4 regions of the Peribacillus sp. FSL K6-5616 genome follow, and region 3 is predicted to be linked to each of the others. Evidence: riboswitches for the same ligand, from Rfam matches in the RefSeq annotation. Region 3 holds a riboswitch; each other region holds the start of a gene.

Region 1 (4,673 bases), 1.7 Mb from region 3:
GGGGATGTTGTCTCTTTTCAACTGCCTAACTGGAATGAATTTATAATCTTACACTATGCTGTTACAAGAATCGGTGCCATCAGCAATCCCTTGATACCGATTTATCGAGATAGGGAAATTGGCTATATGGTTGGGATGGCAGAATCTAAAATGATTGTTGTACCAGATTATTTCCGTGGGTTTTATTACCCTGACATGATTGAGAGACTAAGCCATCAATGGCCTTCAATGAAACATATATATGTGATTGGGGAAAATGCCCCGAATGGGATGAAACTGTTCTCCTCCCTATTTGATGAACCTTGGGAAGACCGGATGGATTCTTCCATTTTGGATGAAATCACACATGACCCCAATGAGGTGACTGAAATTATCTTTACCTCGGGAACCACGGGAAGTCCAAAAGGAGTTATGCATACACATAATACCCTTTGTATATCTACAAATTATTGGATTGACCGCTTACATTTAAAATCCGATGACGTTCTTTTCATGGCGTCAACGTTCGCTCACCAAACGGGTTTTGGTTATGGAGTCAGGCTCCCAACACATATTGGAGGTACGGGAATCTATCAAGACATTTGGAATCCGAGAGAGTTTATTGAATGGGTTGAGAAGGAAAAGATAACGTTTACGGCGGGTGCCACTCCTTTTCTGCAGGATACGGTTCAGATGGGGGGGATAGAAAGGTATGACCTCAATTCGCTGCGAGTCTTCGTAGCTTTGGGTGCCCCGATTCCCAGGCATTTAGTAAAGGAGGCCGTGAAAAAAGTACCGTTCAAGATATTGTCAGGGTGGGGACAAACGGAAGATGGCTTGGTAACCTTGACGAGACTTGAAGATACAGAAGAAAAACTGACGAATACCGACGGAATCCCGTTTCCGGGTATGGAGTTAAAGATAGTGGATTTTGAAGGGGAAATCTGTGCCCCGAATATAGAAGGCTCTTTATTAGTAAGGGGTCCGGCTCTTTTTGTCGGCTATTTTAAACGAATCAATGATACGTTAGCTGAGTATAGTGACGGATGGTTCATTACCGGTGATCGAGCATTCATTGATGAAGACGGGTATATCCGGATTTCTGGAAGAAACAAAGACATAATCATACGTGGCGGTGAAAATATTCCAGTCGCTTATGTAGAAAATGTATTGTATGAACACCCGGATATTTCTAGTGCTCAGGTTATTGCGGTTCCAGATTCCCGTCTTCAGGAAAAAGCATGTGCATGTATCAGTATGAAAACGGGAAAGAGCCCGATCACGATGGATTCAATGCAGGAATTTCTCCTGGGAAAGGGATTGGCAAAACAATATTGGCCTGAATTTATTGAAATAATGGATGACTTTCCTCGTACGGCAAGCGGGAAAATTCAGAAATTCCGGCTCCGGGAAATGATTAATGAAAGGATAACCGACAATATATAGGCAGCTTAAATAAATCCATATTGACTAAATAGTGAAAGTGGAGGGGAATATGATGACAAAAAGAATGGCATTTATCACAGGTGCTGGAAGCGGAATTGGCAGAGAAATTTCAAAAAAATTGGCTTCTCGCAATATTAACGTCATCGTGGCTGATATTAATCTTAAAAATGCAGAGGAAACGGTTTCTTTAATCGAAAAGTCGGGTTTTGAAGCCAGAGCGGTCCATTGTGATGTAACGAAATTAGAAAGTGTAAAAAAAGCCGTCGAAGAATCAGTGAACTATTATCATAGAATAGATATATTGGTTAATAATGCAGGCTGGGATAAGGTGGAACCTTTTTTAAAAAGTGATCCCAGCACATGGAAAAGGATTATCGATATTAATTTACTTGGGCAGATCCATACTAGCAAGGAAATTTTACCTCTCATGATTGAAAATGGATACGGTAAGGTAGTAAATATTGCATCCGATGCAGCAAGAGTCGGATCAAGTGGAGAAGCAGTTTATTCGGCTGCTAAGGGAGGGGTTATTGCCTTTACAAAAACGATAGCAAGAGAAATGGCACGTCATAAACTCAACATCAATTGTATTGCGCCAGGTCCTGCTGATACGCCCCTATTTCAAGAAATAGGCTCATATAACGAAGGTATAGCAGGCGCCTTGGAAAAAGCGATTCCATTCCGACGGCTAGCACAACCAGAGGACATTGCCAGTGCTGTTGCCTATTTCGTTTCGGAAGAGGCAGGGTATATTACGGGGCAAACTCTTTCCGTAAATGGTGGATTAACAATGGTTTAATAGATCGTGGTTAAGTGGGTATGGAAGATTGAAAGTTTAGTAACCCTAAATCAAGAAAACTTTTCTAATACGTTTGACAATTGGATTTATCGTGTTAATATAAAGGCAAATGAATTTTAATATACAATTTGTACCACTAGGGGTGCTTTATAGGTAAAAGTTGATTTTTTACCCACAAAAGCTGAGATTGAAGTATGACTTTAAGACCCTTAGAACCTGATCTGGTTTATACCAGCGTAGGGAAGTGGGGTCTGGAACTATACATTTCTGTATTATTTCTTGTACAACCACTTTCTTTACGTTTAAGAAAGTGGTTTTTTGTTTGCAAAAAAAGGGGTGATAAGTGTTTTTTTCTGTTTCGTTCAATGAAAAAATACAATTTGGAGGTAATGGACATGAAGTTTTCAGAGGAAATCCGTAAGGAAGTTGATCACATTTGGGAAGCTAGTTTTAATCATCCGTTTGTAGCAGGAATAGGAGATGGCACATTGCCATTGGAGTGTTTCCGTTTTTATGTCATGCAAGATGCCTATTATTTATCTCATTTTGCTAGAGTTCAAGCCTTAGGGGCAGTCAAAGCTACAGATTTACATACAACAAGCAGGCTTGCCGGCCATGCACAAGGAACATATGAAGCGGAGTTGAAGCTTCATGAGAATTTTTCCGAGAGATTAGGCATCACAAAAGAAGAACGGGAAGATTTCAAGCCTGCCCCGACTGCCTATGCTTATACTTCCCATATGTATCGTGCGGCTTATTCGGGACATTTAGGAGATGTTATTGCAGCTATCTTGCCGTGTTACTGGCTGTATTATGAGATAGGTGAAAAGCTGCAAGGGTGCATGCCCGAAGAGCCGATTTATCAAGAATGGATAGCGGCTTACGGAGGAGAGTGGTTCCGCACTTTGGTGGAAGAACAAATTGCGAGGCTGGATGAGATTGCTGAAAAAGTAACTGAAGAAGATAAGGCGAGAATGAAAGAGCATTTTATTCTCAGCAGCCAATATGAATACTCATTTTGGGAAATGGCTTATCGTTTAGAGACATGGCCCGTTCATAAGGAAACATTAGAAGTATAAAAGGAGAATGAAACAATGAAAAAAGGATTGAAATTAACGGATATATTAGTCACGATCGTGATTGCGGTAGCATTTGGAATCGTTTATATCCTTTGGGGTTCGATTTATTATTCCGTTAAACCATTAGGATTACATCTGGATCAACTTATTTATGGAATGTGGTTTATAGCTGGCCCTGTCGCCTTTTTCATTTTACGGAAGCCGGGTGTGGCACTTTTGGCGGAGATAGCTGCAGCTTCAGGGGAATTCTTTCTAGGTTCCCCATGGGGGCTGACTGTACTGTTATATGGGGTGGTCCAAGGTTTGTTCGCGGAACTGGTGTTCATGGGGTTCAAATATAAAAAATTCAATATGCCGGTGGCCGTTTTAGCTGCGATGGCTTCCTGCCTGGCATCAGTTATCATGGATTTTGCATACGGGGAAATAGGTGCGCTTTCTACTTGGAATCTATCGTTATTCATGATAGCGAGGTTTGTGGGTTCCATATTCTTTGCAGGTGTGACCGCTTATTATCTAGTTAAAGTCCTGGAAGCAACAGGGGTAACTAATCTTGTGCGTCCGGTTTCCAATAAAGATTATGCAGAACTTGATTAAAAGAAGAGGTTGAGGGCCATGGAACCAATCGTTTCTGTTGAAAAGTTAAGAATGAAATTTCCCGGTGATGAATCTTTGATATTCAAGGACCTATCACTATCATTTGATCAGGGAGAAAAAGTGTTATTGTTGGGACCATCTGGATGTGGTAAGTCCACTCTGTTGCAAGTGTTAAGCGGATTGATTCCGAATTCCATCGAAGTCCCGATGAAAGCGGAGAAATTGAAATGCCCTTCTTCATGGGGGTATGTTTTTCAAGACCCTGATAGCCAGTTTTGCATGCCATTTGCCGATGAGGAAATTGCCTTTGTCCTAGAGAATCTTTCCGTCCCTAAAGAAGAAATGAAAGAGAAGATTCAAAATCATTTCCGTAAAGTAGGATTGAACCTGGACCATACAAGTATTGACACATTATCAGGCGGGATGAAACAGCGTCTGGCAATCGCTTCAGTATTGGCCCTTGAACCAGAAGTTATATTTTTAGATGAACCGACCGCCATGCTTGATCCAGAAGGAACGAAAGAAATCTGGGACTTGTTGAAGGAAGTCGGAAAAGACAAAACGGTTATTATCGTCGAACATAAAATTGACCATGTTTTAGAATTCATCGAACGAATCGTGCTTTTAAACGATGACGGTCAAATCATAGCTGATGGTCCAAGAGACACAATTCTTTCCCTATATAAAAATGAAATGAGAGAACATGGAATTTGGTTCCCTGGTGTTTGGGATGAATATATACAGAGTAATGCACCCACTAGGGAATACCATTTTAC
Region 2 (4,673 bases), 2.6 Mb from region 3:
GACTTGCAATGGCAGTCCATTTGCCAGGTTAGATGTAATGGCGGATGATAGGGTGCAGCCTGTACCATGAGTGTTTTTGGTATGAATGCGCTCTCCCTTGATCCAGTGGAAGTCAGTACCATCATAAAAAAGATCATTTGGATTTCCTGCTGCATGGCCGCCTTTAAGTAAAACGGCTTTGGGACCCATTTCTTGTATCGAAATGCATGCCCTGTAGAAATCTTGTTTCGTCCGAATCGCGAAGCCAGTAAGTACTTCCGCTTCTGGTACATTGGGTGTTACAAGAGTTGCAAGCGGAAGCAATTCCATTTTTAAGGCAGAGACGGCCTTTTCGTCGAGCAAATGGTGGCCGCTTTTGGAAATCATGACAGGGTCAAGGATAACGATGGCAGGCATGAAGGTTTTAAGGGATGAAGCGACCGTTTCCACGATTTCTTTTGATCCAAGCATGCCTATTTTTACTGCATCGACAGGAATATCTTCAAAGATAGCTGCAATTTGATCCGATATGATAGCTGTTTCAATGGGCTGTACAGAACGGACTTCCATTGTGTTTTGGGCGGTTACGGCTGTGATGGCAGACATTCCAAATACACCATGTGCAGAAAATGTTTTTAAATCCGCTTGTATTCCAGCACCGCCCCCTGAATCAGAGCCTGCGATCGTTAATGCTGTTTTCATAAAAAAACCCCTTCATATAATTATTTTTTAGCAGTATTTTAAGTAATATGAAAGCTAAAATCGCCCCTGCGAATGAACTGAACATAAAAGCCGGTAAAAAACCAAAAAGAGCAGCTTTTTCTCCCAATAGGAGGGTTGCAAGCGGATAACAGGCCAGGGAACCGAGAATGCCGGTCCCGATCACTTCCCCTAAACAGGCGAATTTTAAGCTTTGTGTTTTTCGATAAAGGATGGCGGCCAAAAGTGCACCAATCATGCTGCCGGGAAAGGCGAAAATTGAACCGGTACCAGACATGTTTCTAATGATGGAAACTAAAAAAGCTTGTGTCACAGCATATGCAGGCCCCAATAGAACCGCCGTCAGGACATTTGCCAGATGTTGAATAGGAAAGATTTTTGCAAATCCTGCAGGGATGAAAATAAATGAACTGGTCAGCGTCGTTAAAGCAATGATCATGGCAGTCAATGTCAGTTTCTTGATAGGATTCATCCTCATGTCAACCACCTACAGAGGCCAATCCTGCTCATTTTGAACCATGTCCCAGAATAAATATTCATATCGGGAAGTAACCAAAAAGTGCTTTTCTAATCTAAGAAGTTCCTTTTCAGGCATGCCTTCCGTCAATTCTTCCAACAAAGTGATCAGCCACTTGTGTGCTTCCCCGAATTCAGGAGATGAATAGGACCTTATCCAATCTGCGTAGCGATTGTTTTCCAGTGCTGCTCCATTTTGTTCTTTTAATAGCAAACCGATTTCATAATAATCCCAAGCGCAGGGCAGGAGACAGGCGACCAAGTCTGCCAAAGTCCCATGCTGAGCTGCATTTAGCATGTAACCTGTATAGGCTAGAGTGGTTGGAGTAGGTTCTGTATTTTCCAATTCCTTGGAGCTGATCCCGAATTCGGAAGCATAATGCCGATGAATATCCATTTCCACTTGAAGGGTTTCATTTAAAATGCTCGCAAATTTTGCCATGGTTTCGATGTTATGGGCTTTGATGACACCTAAAGCAAAGAGCTTGGAATAATCCATGAGATAGACATAGTCCTGCTTCAGGTAATAGGCAAATTTCTTTTCAGGAAGTGTACCGTTTCCAATTGCCTGGACAAAGGGATGTGAATGGTTCCTTTTCCAAATCTCTTTTGCCCGTGCATGCAGTCTATCACTGAATGTTTCTAATTTTGTATTCTCCATTGTTCATCCTCCTATAGAATGGCTCCCTTTGTTGAATAAAAAACCCCGTTCCTGAATACGGAACGGGGTAGATGGATATAGTCTGTAAAATGGACGATATCATCCACTTCCCTCCGCCGGTATGAGCCGGTTCAGGTTCAAAGGGTCCGGAACTAATTCCATCTCAGTCTTAAAAAAGACTCCCCTAGTGGTGTGAATTGTATGTAATTACTGACATCATATCAGAAAGACAAGAAAATGCAACCCGTATTTGAAAGAGGAATCACTTTATGTCCAGGAAAAAAGGGAGAACCAGGTAATTGACTTTTGAAGATTATTAGGATAGAATCATTTCTACATCATTATATATCGAATTCTTATCCAGAGAGGTGGAGGGACTTGGCCCTAAGAAACCTCGGCAGCGGACCCGTTTAGGGAACTGTGCTAAATCCAACAAGCATATGCTTGGAAGATAAGAAGAGCCGTACGGACACTGTCAGCCTCTTCTTAAATTAGAAGGGGCTTTTATTTTTGGGAAATAACGTTTAGTGACATACTAGAAAAGGTATATATAATTTGGTGAAATCAAACAAGTTGATAAAGTTTAGCTAACTAGAAGCAGGCACTAGGACGACTGGGAAAGGAGCCATTTACATGGCAGAATTATTTAAGAGGATTGAACAGAGGAAGGCAAAACTCATTGAAGAGCTATTGGCCAATGGAGTATACAAAACCTCTGATGAAAGGCACCTTTATGATGCCCCATTAAAAGTACTTGAAGATGAATATAAGATTGTTATAAATAGACCTAATAACGAGTCACCTTCTGAATGGATGACATAGTAAACGGAATACAATATTTGGATTTTTGGATAAGGGATATGATGTAAGCATTCGCAGTCTACACTAGTGGATGCTTTTTTTGCGTTTATTAGAAAACGACACAAATTATACATAATTAAATAACAAAATAGGTGTTTTGTTACATTTGGCCTATAAAATAACACATTTAATTTTGAAAAATAGTTGATTTTAACTAGTGGTTTCATTATGATGAAAGTGTAAAAATATTGAATAAATGGGAGGTGACTATGATGCCTAGCCGTAAGGTAACTATAGAAAAAGTAGAAGAGAAGAGACAGGAAATGATAAAGTTGGGAGCGATTTACGGCTTAACAAGTCTGCTGACTGTACAAGCCAGTCAAGAATTGGATACGCTATTGAATGCGTTAGCAAGTAAAAGAGATTCTGAATATTTTTCCCTTCAAGAAGCATATAGGTATTTTTAAATTAGCAATTCGACCTTTATTAATCTGAAAAAGCTACTGCTCAAGGCAATAGCTCTAAAGAAATATATATTAAATATCGACACGTTTACCTAGAATGATCAAATCCCGCTCAATGCCATCCATCTCGGCAACTTGAGGTAAATGTGCCCATTCTTCAAACCCGAATTTGGAAAAAAGCTTAAGGCTTGGTGTATTATGGGCGAAAATGAAACCCAATAAAGTCTTAACACCTAATTTTGGACTCAATTCAATTGCCTTTCGAATCGAAATTTGTCCAATTCCTTTTCCCCGGAAATAATCATCAATATAAATACTGATTTCGGCAGTGGATTTATATGCCGGTCGGCCATAAAAGGATTGAAAGCTCATCCATCCAGCGGTTTTCCCTTCTATAGTAATGATATATAGCGGTCTACTTTCTGAATGATGTTCCTCAAACCATTTAACCCTCGATTGGACGGATACAGGTTCCGTATCTGCCGTGACCATTCTTGAAGCAATTGTCGAATTATATATTTCAACAATTCTGGGTAGATCAGATAGTTCTGCCTCTCTAAACTCTATGTGTTCTTCCATGATTTAAACTCCTAACTATCATTTATTCAATCTCCAGAATGAAGGGTAATCCCGTTTCCATTGAAAGTTTTATATTATCATACACTCTTTATTCTTTATCTGACAATTCTTTTTTATGTTAGTACTGCAGATTTTTTGGGTATGAAAAAGATTAAATACTTCTAGTAAAAAGACAAGAGGAGAACCAAATGAAAAAATTGGCAGGTATATTGATTATCGTACTGGTTATATGTTTTGCTGCATATGAATTTCAGGCCTCGGAGTCGGAAGATGTGCAAAGGGTCATGGCTTTTGGAGATTCATTAACCTATGGAAAAGGGGATAAGGACGGGGAAGGATATATAGATGGCCTTGAGGATGAATTGAATAATCCGCAATCGGAGCAAAAAGTGAGTTTTTGGAATTACGGTATTAAAGGCCAGGAAACGGATGGGGTGATGAAACAGCTAGATGATTACCGCATTAAAACGAAACTTGATGAAGCCGATACTTTCATTGTTTTTATTGGAACGAATGACTTGATCAATAGTAATGGCGGGAACTTGGAGAAAATAAGTGACCGAAAAATCAATGAGGGTAAACGGGAATATATCAACCATCTGAAAAAGATTACATCAACACTGATAGAGGCAAACGATAAAGCGGATATTCTGGTAGTAGGACTATATAACCCAATTAAAGACAATCAAAAACTTGAAAAGCACATTCGCGATTATAACGAGTCAATAAAGGGATTAGCCGATAAAGGTGAACGGATGTTATTCATTTCTACAAATGATCTTTTTGAAGATGAAAAGAAAACAAAGTATTTCAGTGATAAGTTACATCCGAATGAAAAAGGGTATCAGCTCATTGCGAATCGGGTTTTGGAAAGTTATGACTTCAAATGAAACCGAACATGCACAGAAAGGCTTTCTGTGCATGTTTGCCTGCTAAGTTGCTAGGTATTTGAT
Region 3 (4,673 bases):
TATCTTTTTATCATCCAGTGAAATGATGCCATGATCAGGCTTCAAAATGCCGCCGATCAAGTGGAACAATGTACTTTTACCGCTTCCCGATGGCCCAAGGATCGTGACAAATTCCCCATCATTCACATGGAAATTCATATTCTCCAAAATATTCTGCTTGCCATCGAAAGAATAGGAGACGTCTTTAATTTCCAGCTTCATCCTTTTCGCCCTCCTTTCTCTTCCAAGAAACCAAGTATTTCTCCAGGAAAGTGATGATTCCAAAAAAGATCAGGCTCATTCCCATAATGATGAAAATGGCTACAAACACCCGATCTGTCCTGAACGCTGAAGAAGCGAGAGTCATATAAACACCAATCCCCGATTTTGCCCCAAGCCATTCCGAAATAACTGCACCCATTACACTATAGGTAGCTGAAATTTTCAGGCCGGAGAAAATGAACGGGATCGAGTGAGGAAGTTCCAGCTTCCAAAATAACTGGTTTTTTCCCGCTCCCATCATCTTGAAATAATGCTTAAGCTCGTATGGTGTCTGGCGAAAACCGTCCAATGATGCAACCGCAACCGGAAAAAAACATACAAGTGAAATCACGATTAACTTAGGCAGCATGCCAAAGCCAAACCAGATCACCAAAAGCGGCGCCAAAACAATGATGGGTATATTTTGTGATAGTATGAGCAGAGGATAAACCGCGTCCTTCACACCTGGAAATAGGTGTAGGATTGCCGCGATCAATAAGCCGATGCAACTTCCAATAAAAAATCCCGACAACGCAAGCTCGGTTGTGGATATAAGGTGTCCGTAAAGATTGCGGGACGACTCAATTCCTTCAATGAAAATGGCCGATGGAGCGGGAAGCAGCCATTCTTCAACTTTCAATAAGACTGTCACTGACTCCCATACTATCAGCAACAATAATAAAAGAAAGAAGGGAGCCCCCTTCTTCCAAATTCCCCTTCCGATCATGCCCGATATTTCTCCGTTAACGTATCCATCGTAATCCCGCTTGGCTGATATAATATTTTCACTTGTGAAATGACATTCGGCGATCCTATTTCAATCATTCTTACATTCATTTTTTCTATCACGGCAAAAAGCTCGGAAAGTTCCCCCTCCATTGTCGTTTCTAGCGGGTGAACCTCATACTTGACACCTGATTCTTCAATGATCTTGATTGCTTCATCGACCATAGGGATGACATTTTCCCCTTTAGGAATAATTTGTATACTAATTAATGAATTGGCCATTGTATCTCCTCCTAGTTTGGTAAAAATTCATTGGTAAATGCCTTTTCAGGATCGAAATCACCTTCAAGAAGCTTATTTTCAGTCATCCACTCACTGTAATTCTTCCAAATTTCAAGCTTTTGTTCACCCCATCGCGGAGCATCATCCTGATACTTGTCTGCAAGCCACTCCTGGCTTCTCTTCACCAGTTTTGGATCAAGATCCGGTGCAGACTCGATTAACATATCCGCTGCATCATCAGGATTCTTAATCGCAAACTGGTACCCTTTCGAAGCTGCATGAACGAATGCTTTAACAGTCTCGAAATCTTCTTTTATCATCTTTTCATTTGTAGTCAAAACAGGCGTATAGTAATCAAGCTTATCAGAGTATTCGGTTAAGTACACCATATTAAGCTTTTCATTCCGCAGCTCGGCCTCAATGCCTGTCCAACCATAATAAATCCAGGCAAAATCTATATCCCTTTTAACCGAAGTGAAAAAATCCATGTCCCCTGTATTGACTATGTCCACTTCATTTACATCCGCATTTTCCTTTTTCATGAGTGAATCAATAATGGCCTTTTCAACCGGAGATCCCCAGCCGCCATAAGTCTTCCCTTCAAAATCCTTGGGAGTCGTAATGTCCTTTTCCTCTGGGGAAGCGAATCCCGAGGTATTATGCTGGATGACGGCAGCTACCGAAACAATCGGTACGCCCTGCACGCGGGCCTGTGTTATGCCCTCCTGGTAACTCACGCCAAATTCAGATTTCCCTGAAGCGACAAGCTTATCAGCACCAGCTTCACCTGGCATGATAATTTCCACATCAAGACCTTGTTCTTTAAAATAACCTTTTTCCTTGGCTACATACAATCCTGTATGGTTTGTATTCGGTGTCCAATCGAGCACGACCAATACCTTTTTTAATTCTTCATTTTTAGATGCTTCTTCTTTTTCATTGGTTCCGCCTGCTCCGCATCCAGCTAAAAGGAAGAACGAAGTTAACAGTGGTAAGAATTTATTCAAGTCATTATCCTCCTACACATTCTCATTCTATAAGATCCATATGCCGGAACCATATTAGGGGGCTATTCAAATACTGGATAAAAAAACAAAAAACGCCCGAAGATGAATTCGGACGTTAACATACAAAACAGAAAATCAGTCATAATATGTTCCCTCCGCTGGCATCACCCAGATCAGGTTCAAAGAGTCAGCATCTAATGGATGCAATCTCAGCCAGCAGTACTGGCCCCCCTACATTTCTCGCACATATGAACTTTTCTCTCTCATTATATCAATTCATAGGGAAAAAGGAATACTAATTTGCTTCTACTCTCTAATTTGAAAGGTATTCCTTGCACTTCAGGATATCTTGCAAAACATCTTTTGGAACGAAAATCATTGAAAGCAAAATAGTTCTGCCTCTTTCCGTTCCAATCATTCCTGGCTGCAACGGTGGCGGACACGTTCCAAATAGTCATTTCTTTGCAAGCATTCATATAATGAGCATTACGTGTAGACATTTTTGTTTACTGGTTTTATTAAACCCTTAATTTCATAAGCAAAAGGTGGATATGTCATGATAAAGATTAATCACAAATGGTTAGATGTCAGTCAAATCCAACCAGGTGCAGCCTCTGCCAGATCGCTTGAAACTCTTCAATGCTTGGCGGAAGATTCTAACGTTTTTGAATACCGGAACTTTGGGGATTTTAATTTCGAGATACAGCTGAGGAACCGGGTCATAGAGGCAGCTATTGCGTTGGATAAAAGCGGGCCGGAATTTTCCACACTTGAGGAGTCTCAATCCAATCAGCGTTATTGGCACCTTTCAAAGGATGGCACCTTCACCCTTCAGCCAGGGATTCTCCCTCATGATGCGCTCGTTGACATTTTCATGAATGGGGGGCTTTATGCCTTCGAATGCGGGACAGCAATAGTCGTCACTTTTTTAAAGGCGATTTTGGATTTAATCGGCCCCAGGAATTTCGACTATCTTTTTTCAGACCTATTTTTATATGACTGGCGCCCTCCAAGGAATATGGCTCTCAACGTTCACCAGGGAAGGGACTATTTACCAGGTGATTGCGTTTACTTCAAAAACCCTGATCACGACTTGGCAACCCCTGAATGGCAAGGTGAAAATGCCCTATTATTAGGGAATAACCTCTTTTATGGCCACGGGATCGGGATTACCACTGCACAGGGAATCATCGATGAATTAAATAGCAATAGAAAGCCGTACGCCACCATATCAGCATTCCTGACAACACATATCATTTTCCTGGATAGTTCCTTCTATAGACAATTCCAACTGAATTCCCCCCGTGCCAATCCCGATAACAATCCTGCCTGCCTTTCCAATTGTATTGTTTCTGAAATAGGTTCGAAGATATACCTTTCATGACCCTGGCATTTCGCCTATGCCATAAAACCGTTTTATTGAGTAACGACATAAAAAAAAATGCTTGGGCAGAAATCTCCCCAAGCATTTTTTTCTTTTCACGCACCAATATTCCCTTTGCCTTTGAACCTGCGGGCACTTGCCTGCCCCCATTTCGTTATGGATAGTGTATAAACAGCCAAAGCTGACCATATGAACAAAAAGGCTAAAAGATGTGCTTTGGTGAAACTTTCATGATAGACGAATACCCCGATCAATAAAGATAAGGTCGGAGCGATATACTGAAAAATGCCAAGCATCGATAACGGGATCTTCTCCGCCCCTTTTGCAAAATATAAAAGAGGCAATGCCGTGGCAATCCCGCCGCCCACCAACAGCAAGCTTGTGCTTCCGTCTGTAAAGAATTGCATTTCCGACCTGTTCATCAAGTAAATCAGGTAACCTAGGGCCAGAGGCGTTACCATCATCGTTTCAAGCGTCAGCCCGATTGCCGATTCGGCCTTGATCATTTTTTTTGCCAGACCGTATAATCCAAAGGTCATGGCCAAAACAAGAGAGATCCACGGGATCGTGCCGAAATGAATGCCAAGGATCAAGACTCCGATTCCTGCAAGCAGGAATGAAATGATTTGGGCCCCGCTCAATTTTTCTTTTAAGACTATCACTCCCAATAGTACACTGACGAGCGGATTGATATAATATCCAAGGCTCGTGTCGAGGATCCGTCCTGAGTTAACGGCCCATATGAACACTCCCCAATTAGCTGTAACAAGCAGTGACGCCGTTAGCAATGCCGTAAAGAGTTTCGGATTTCCCATTATGTTTTTGACATAATCAAGAAACGCCTGCCATTTTTTCATGAACATCAATAAAACCAGCATGAACACGAAAGACCATAATACCCTCTGAGCTAAAATTTCTATTGCACCGACTCCCTGAAGGAACTTCCAGTAAACCGGCACAACTCCCCACATCATGTAAGAAAGGGCTGCATAAATCGCCCCTTCTTTTTGTTGATCCACTTTCATAACAAGCCT
Region 4 (4,673 bases), 3.1 Mb from region 3:
TCATGGTTACAATTCTCCCGAAAAATGTTCAGCTCCCTTTTCAGCTGCTCCAATTGAGTTTCCAACTGTTTCATTTCAACTTTTATCTGGATTACCCGATTCATCGAATTCTCCCTCTCGTTGGAATCATTGATAGATTTCCCCATCCGTTTTCCTAAATTCATTCGCTTTTTCTTTAAGCCCTTCATCGATTACCGACTCAAAACCCAGACCCTTTTTCTTCGCCAAATCACGGATGTCCTGAGAGATTCTCATGCTGCAGAATTTCGGTCCGCACATTGAACAGAAATGGGCTGTTTTGGCCCCTTCTGCCGGAAGAGTTTCATCGTGATATTCAACCGCCCTTTCAGGATCAAGGGAAAGATTGAATTGATCTCTCCAACGGAATTCGAATCTAGCCTTCGAAAGGGCATCATCCCGTTTTCTTGCCTGCGGATGGCCTTTTGCAAGATCAGCTGCGTGTGCTGCAATTTTATAAGTAATGACCCCTACCCGAACATCCTCTTTATTCGGCAGTCCCAAATGCTCTTTCGGTGTCACATAGCAAAGCATGGCCGTTCCAAACCATCCAATCATGGCAGCACCAATCGCAGAAGTGATATGGTCGTATCCAGGAGCTATATCCGTCGTCAATGGTCCCAGGGTATAGAATGGTGCTTCTTGACAGACTTCCAGCTGCTTATCCATATTTTCTTTAATCAAATGCATCGGTACGTGACCGGGTCCCTCCACCATGACTTGAACGTCGTGCTTCCAAGCAATCTTCGTCAATTCCCCAAGTGTTTCCAATTCCGCAAATTGTGCCTCATCGTTTGCATCTGCAATGGATCCCGGACGGAGACCGTCACCTAATGAGAAAGAAACATCATACGTCTTCATGATTTCACAAATCTCTTCAAAGTGTGTATAGAGAAAACTTTCCTGGTGGTGGGCCAAGCACCATTGTGCCATGATGGAGCCTCCCCGGGAAACAATACCCGTAACTCGCTTTGCTGTCATGGGGATGTATCGCAAAAGTACACCAGCGTGTATGGTGAAGTAATCGACACCTTGCTCAGCCTGCTCGATTAATGTATCCCGGAAAACTTCCCAATTTAAATCTTCCGCGACCCCATTCACTTTTTCCAATGCTTGATATATCGGAACCGTCCCAACCGGCACAGGTGAATTCCTGATAATCCATTCCCGCGTCGTGTGAATATTCTTTCCTGTGGAAAGATCCATTATGTTGTCTGCACCCCATCGTGTGGCCCAAGTCATTTTCTCCACTTCAGCTTCAATCGATGAACTGACAGCTGAATTTCCTATATTCGCATTTATCTTCACGTGAAAATTACGTCCGATGATCATGGGCTCACTTTCAGGATGGTTAATATTTGCCGGAATGATTGCCCGCCCGCTAGCTACCTCTTCCCTTACAAACTCAGGGGCTACATTTTCCCTGATCGAAATGAACTCCATTTCTGGAGTAATGATCCCTTTGCGGGCATAATGGAGCTGGGTTACGTTTTTTCCTTTCACCGCACGCAATGGTTTTCTTTTCAATCCCGGAAAAACTTCGGCATTGGATTGTGACTCCACTTTTCTATATCCGTTATCTTCGGGCTTTATTTCACGCCCTTCATACTCTTCAACATCTTCCCGTTCCAGAACCCAGCTGCGTCTGATCGGGGCAAGGCCTTTATGAATATCAATCGGATATTCTGAATCCGTATAGAAGCCGCTTGTATCATATACACGTAAAGGCGGATTCTCCTCTTCACCGAATGCCCCTGTCGTCGGACTTAGCTCAATTTCACGCATAGGTACTTTAATATCGGGTCTAGATCCCTCAACATACACTTTTTTACTCCCGGCAAAACTGGACATAATTGAAACGTTCATGTCATTTACTGAATTACTCTTCATGATTTCATTTCTCCTTTTTAAGTTCATTTAAAAAGGACAAAATCCAATCCACTTCGCACGAAAAAGCCAGGTCTCATATTAAAGACCCGGCTAACGTTAGTATGACTACAGAAATGACCAATTGAAAGGTCATCGTTTAGTAGATTCTAACTTCCCCACGCTGGTATGAACCAGATCAGGTCCTGAGGGTTAAGAAGCTTAAGCGCTTCTCTCTCAGCCCAACTTTTATTGGACACCCCTAGTCTGAATAATTTAATTGATTACAGGGTAACTATATCTCACCCTTTTCATTCTGTAAATAATTTGAAAGACCTAATATTTTCATTGCAACTCTCCAAAATTTGTTATTTGGAGGAGGACCGCCAATTAATTCCCCAGGCTCTCAAGGATAGGGAAAAGCTCCTCTAAATGCTTGATTTCATAGGTTGGAAGCACTTCATTCCGTTTCTTATCATGGCGATTTATCCAAACCGACTTTATACCTACCCGTGATGCTCCAAGGATATCGGTCATTAAATTATCGCCGACCATCAATACTTCATCCTTATCCAGCTCCATGATTTGCAAAGCATGCTCAAAAATGGAGGCATCCGGTTTACCTCGACCAAATGCGCCTGAAATCACGATTTGGTCGAAATAAGGAACCAGTTCAGGCGTTATTTCAAGTTTGGTATTTTGCAGTTCAGGAGATCCGTTCGTTAGCAATAGCAAGTTGTACTTCCCTTTTAATTCATCCAGAACACGGAATGTTTCTTCATAGATAAATGGCTTTTTGCGTCTTTCGGCCGGGAAACGTTCTGCCAGTTCAAGCCCAAATTCCGGGTCATCGATCCCTAATGCCTTCAAGCCCCTCGTCCACGCTTCTTTCCGATAAGCCGGTGCGATCCCGGCCATCTTCCGGAATTCATCATGATCATCCTGAAAATTCCCCCATAGTCCCTCAAATGGGTTGATTCCGATCATTTGAGTGAATGCATATGTATCGTAAGAAGAATAAAGATCACGCGCTTCCTTCCGCACCGCTTCTTCAAACTCGTCGACATTCAGACCATATTTCTCCTTGGCAACTTCGCATGTGGCCACAAAAGCCTCTTTTACACTTTTCTGATCCCATAGTAATGTATCATCTAAATCAAAAAAAACTGCCTTCAGCAAAATGTCCACCCCTCTTTCCCCAATATTGAATTCGTAAAAATTACACTATTACAATAATAAACCACAACCAATAAAAAAAGAATAACTATTCGGAAAATACATGCCTCTTTCTTCGCAAAATGGCTTACCTTTTCCGGTGGGGAACCATATATTCATTTCCCTTTTCCGCTTTCAAATACATACAATTTTCCATTACTGGCAATCTTGAACTTTGGACCGGTGAACCCCCGTCGGATCAGCTCTTTCCTCATATATACCATGAGGGCGGCATGACTCACGATCAGAACATTCCTTTCCCCCTTTGCAAAGACTTCATCCAATACATTATTGATCCTTTGCTCTGCAATCTTAATTTCCGCCCTTGTCTGCTTGTTGATCACCGAGCAGCAGCGAATCCAGATGGCCCAAAGGATGAACGGCAGCTTAACCCTTCCTCTCAAAGGGGGAGAAGGTATTTCCCGCAGCTCCTCCATCCGATGAACCGTGCCTGGAAAGATGTGTTCCGCTGTCTTGACGGCTCTCGACATATCACTGCAATAACATTCCTGCCATTCCTCCACGCCAAATAAAGTCGTTCCATAAATAATATCCGCTGCATCATAGTCCACAAACCATTGCTTCATATCATCCGCCGTCACAGATTTCCCAGTAGGAAATTCATGTGCCACCTTAAAATGCCGTACCAAACCAATTTTCATATATTCTCCTTTTTATCTTTTAAAATATTCGTTTCTATTTCTTATAAAAGCCCTTAACAATATATTAACCTATGTAAAGCTATATAATAAATGCAAGTTGAAACCATTAAAAGCCTACTGAGCTCCCCTTGTGCATGGTTAAAGGTTCTCACAGATTGTGTCACTGCAAGCATTTAATTATCATAAGGAAAAATATCATGGCCATATGTAAAAAAGAGAAAGCATATCGCCTTCTCCTTTCGTTTAATCTATGAATTGGAGTTCTGTTACCGTACATCTTTTCCTGAATTTATATTTCCCGCTCAAATCACTGAATTGATAATCATTTAGGGATTTACCCAGTTGTTCCTTTAGTTTATCCGCCGTGATGGATTCCTCAACTGTCTCTTTCCAATTTTCATTTCCCATTATCTCTTCGAACGGAATGGTAGTCAGGACTTCATCATATATCTGGATGCTTTGATCGATGCCGAAGCTGCCATAGATACTGCCATTTTCATCGGCAAAGATATGCTCCGATTCCAATTCTTCCACCAATACTTCCAGATAACCCTTTGACTTAACAGGCTTGATGGCAATCTCCGCTTCTGCCTTTACAGGTCCCAATCTCTTATCGATGATCTCTATCGTCAATTTAACGTGAACGGGCGGATAACCAAACCCTTCACAAAGTTCTGCTGCCGAGTTATATACCATCTGAACATCCTCCTTTTGTCACTATCATTATATAATATAAATACTCCATTCCCTTACCAAAAACCCTTAATCAAGATCACTCGGCAATGCATCTCTCCTTCATCATCGGAAGGGTCAATCGTCACATTCCCGGAATCCCCTTTAAAAGCATCATAGTAAAAAAAACAGTGTACCCCCGATTTCCTCAGTTCACGGGTAGGATGAGCATTTATCCCG

Evidence for each region. Region 3 has a riboswitch for thiamine pyrophosphate ahead of MHB45_RS16825 (ABC transporter substrate-binding protein). Riboswitches for the same ligand answer to the same signal wherever they lie in the genome.
Region 1: another riboswitch for thiamine pyrophosphate. It lies ahead of tenA (thiaminase II); the one in region 3 lies ahead of MHB45_RS16825 (ABC transporter substrate-binding protein).
Region 2: another riboswitch for thiamine pyrophosphate. It lies ahead of tenA (thiaminase II); the one in region 3 lies ahead of MHB45_RS16825 (ABC transporter substrate-binding protein).
Region 4: another riboswitch for thiamine pyrophosphate. It lies ahead of thiC (phosphomethylpyrimidine synthase ThiC); the one in region 3 lies ahead of MHB45_RS16825 (ABC transporter substrate-binding protein).

What each region holds. Positions count from the first base shown of each region.
Region 1 is NZ_JBBOYT010000001.1:1,793,696-1,798,368, forward strand. It holds gene MHB45_RS08550 (AMP-binding protein) at 1-1,425, shown strand, start outside; gene MHB45_RS08555 (SDR family NAD(P)-dependent oxidoreductase) at 1,478-2,224, shown strand; TPP riboswitch at 2,353-2,484, shown strand; gene tenA (thiaminase II) at 2,620-3,303, shown strand; gene MHB45_RS08565 (ECF transporter S component) at 3,319-3,897, shown strand; gene MHB45_RS08570 (ABC transporter ATP-binding protein) at 3,916-4,673, shown strand, end outside.
Region 2 is NZ_JBBOYT010000001.1:937,620-942,292, forward strand. It holds gene thiD (bifunctional hydroxymethylpyrimidine kinase/phosphomethylpyrimidine kinase) at 1-681, opposite strand, end outside; gene thiW (energy coupling factor transporter S component ThiW) at 650-1,171, opposite strand; gene tenA (thiaminase II) at 1,187-1,876, opposite strand; TPP riboswitch at 1,968-2,072, opposite strand; SAM riboswitch class I at 2,230-2,334, shown strand; gene MHB45_RS04510 (Fur-regulated basic protein FbpA) at 2,510-2,698, shown strand; gene MHB45_RS04515 (aspartyl-phosphate phosphatase Spo0E family protein) at 2,950-3,144, shown strand; gene MHB45_RS04520 (GNAT family N-acetyltransferase) at 3,214-3,720, opposite strand; gene MHB45_RS04525 (DUF459 domain-containing protein) at 3,909-4,610, shown strand; gene MHB45_RS04530 (ABC transporter ATP-binding protein) at 4,653-4,673, opposite strand, start outside.
Region 3 is NZ_JBBOYT010000001.1:3,506,133-3,510,805, forward strand. It holds gene MHB45_RS16810 (ABC transporter ATP-binding protein) at 1-201, opposite strand, end outside; gene MHB45_RS16815 (ABC transporter permease) at 185-967, opposite strand; gene MHB45_RS16820 (thiamine-binding protein) at 964-1,248, opposite strand; gene MHB45_RS16825 (ABC transporter substrate-binding protein) at 1,260-2,255, opposite strand; TPP riboswitch at 2,389-2,498, opposite strand; gene MHB45_RS16830 (protein-glutamine gamma-glutamyltransferase) at 2,812-3,639, shown strand; gene rarD (EamA family transporter RarD) at 3,735-4,664, opposite strand.
Region 4 is NZ_JBBOYT010000001.1:358,155-362,827, reverse strand. It holds gene MHB45_RS01755 (hypothetical protein) at 1-104, opposite strand, end outside; gene thiC (phosphomethylpyrimidine synthase ThiC) at 127-1,908, opposite strand; TPP riboswitch at 2,044-2,158, opposite strand; gene MHB45_RS01745 (HAD family hydrolase) at 2,275-3,063, opposite strand; gene MHB45_RS01740 (histidine phosphatase family protein) at 3,216-3,761, opposite strand; gene MHB45_RS01735 (hypothetical protein) at 4,005-4,457, opposite strand.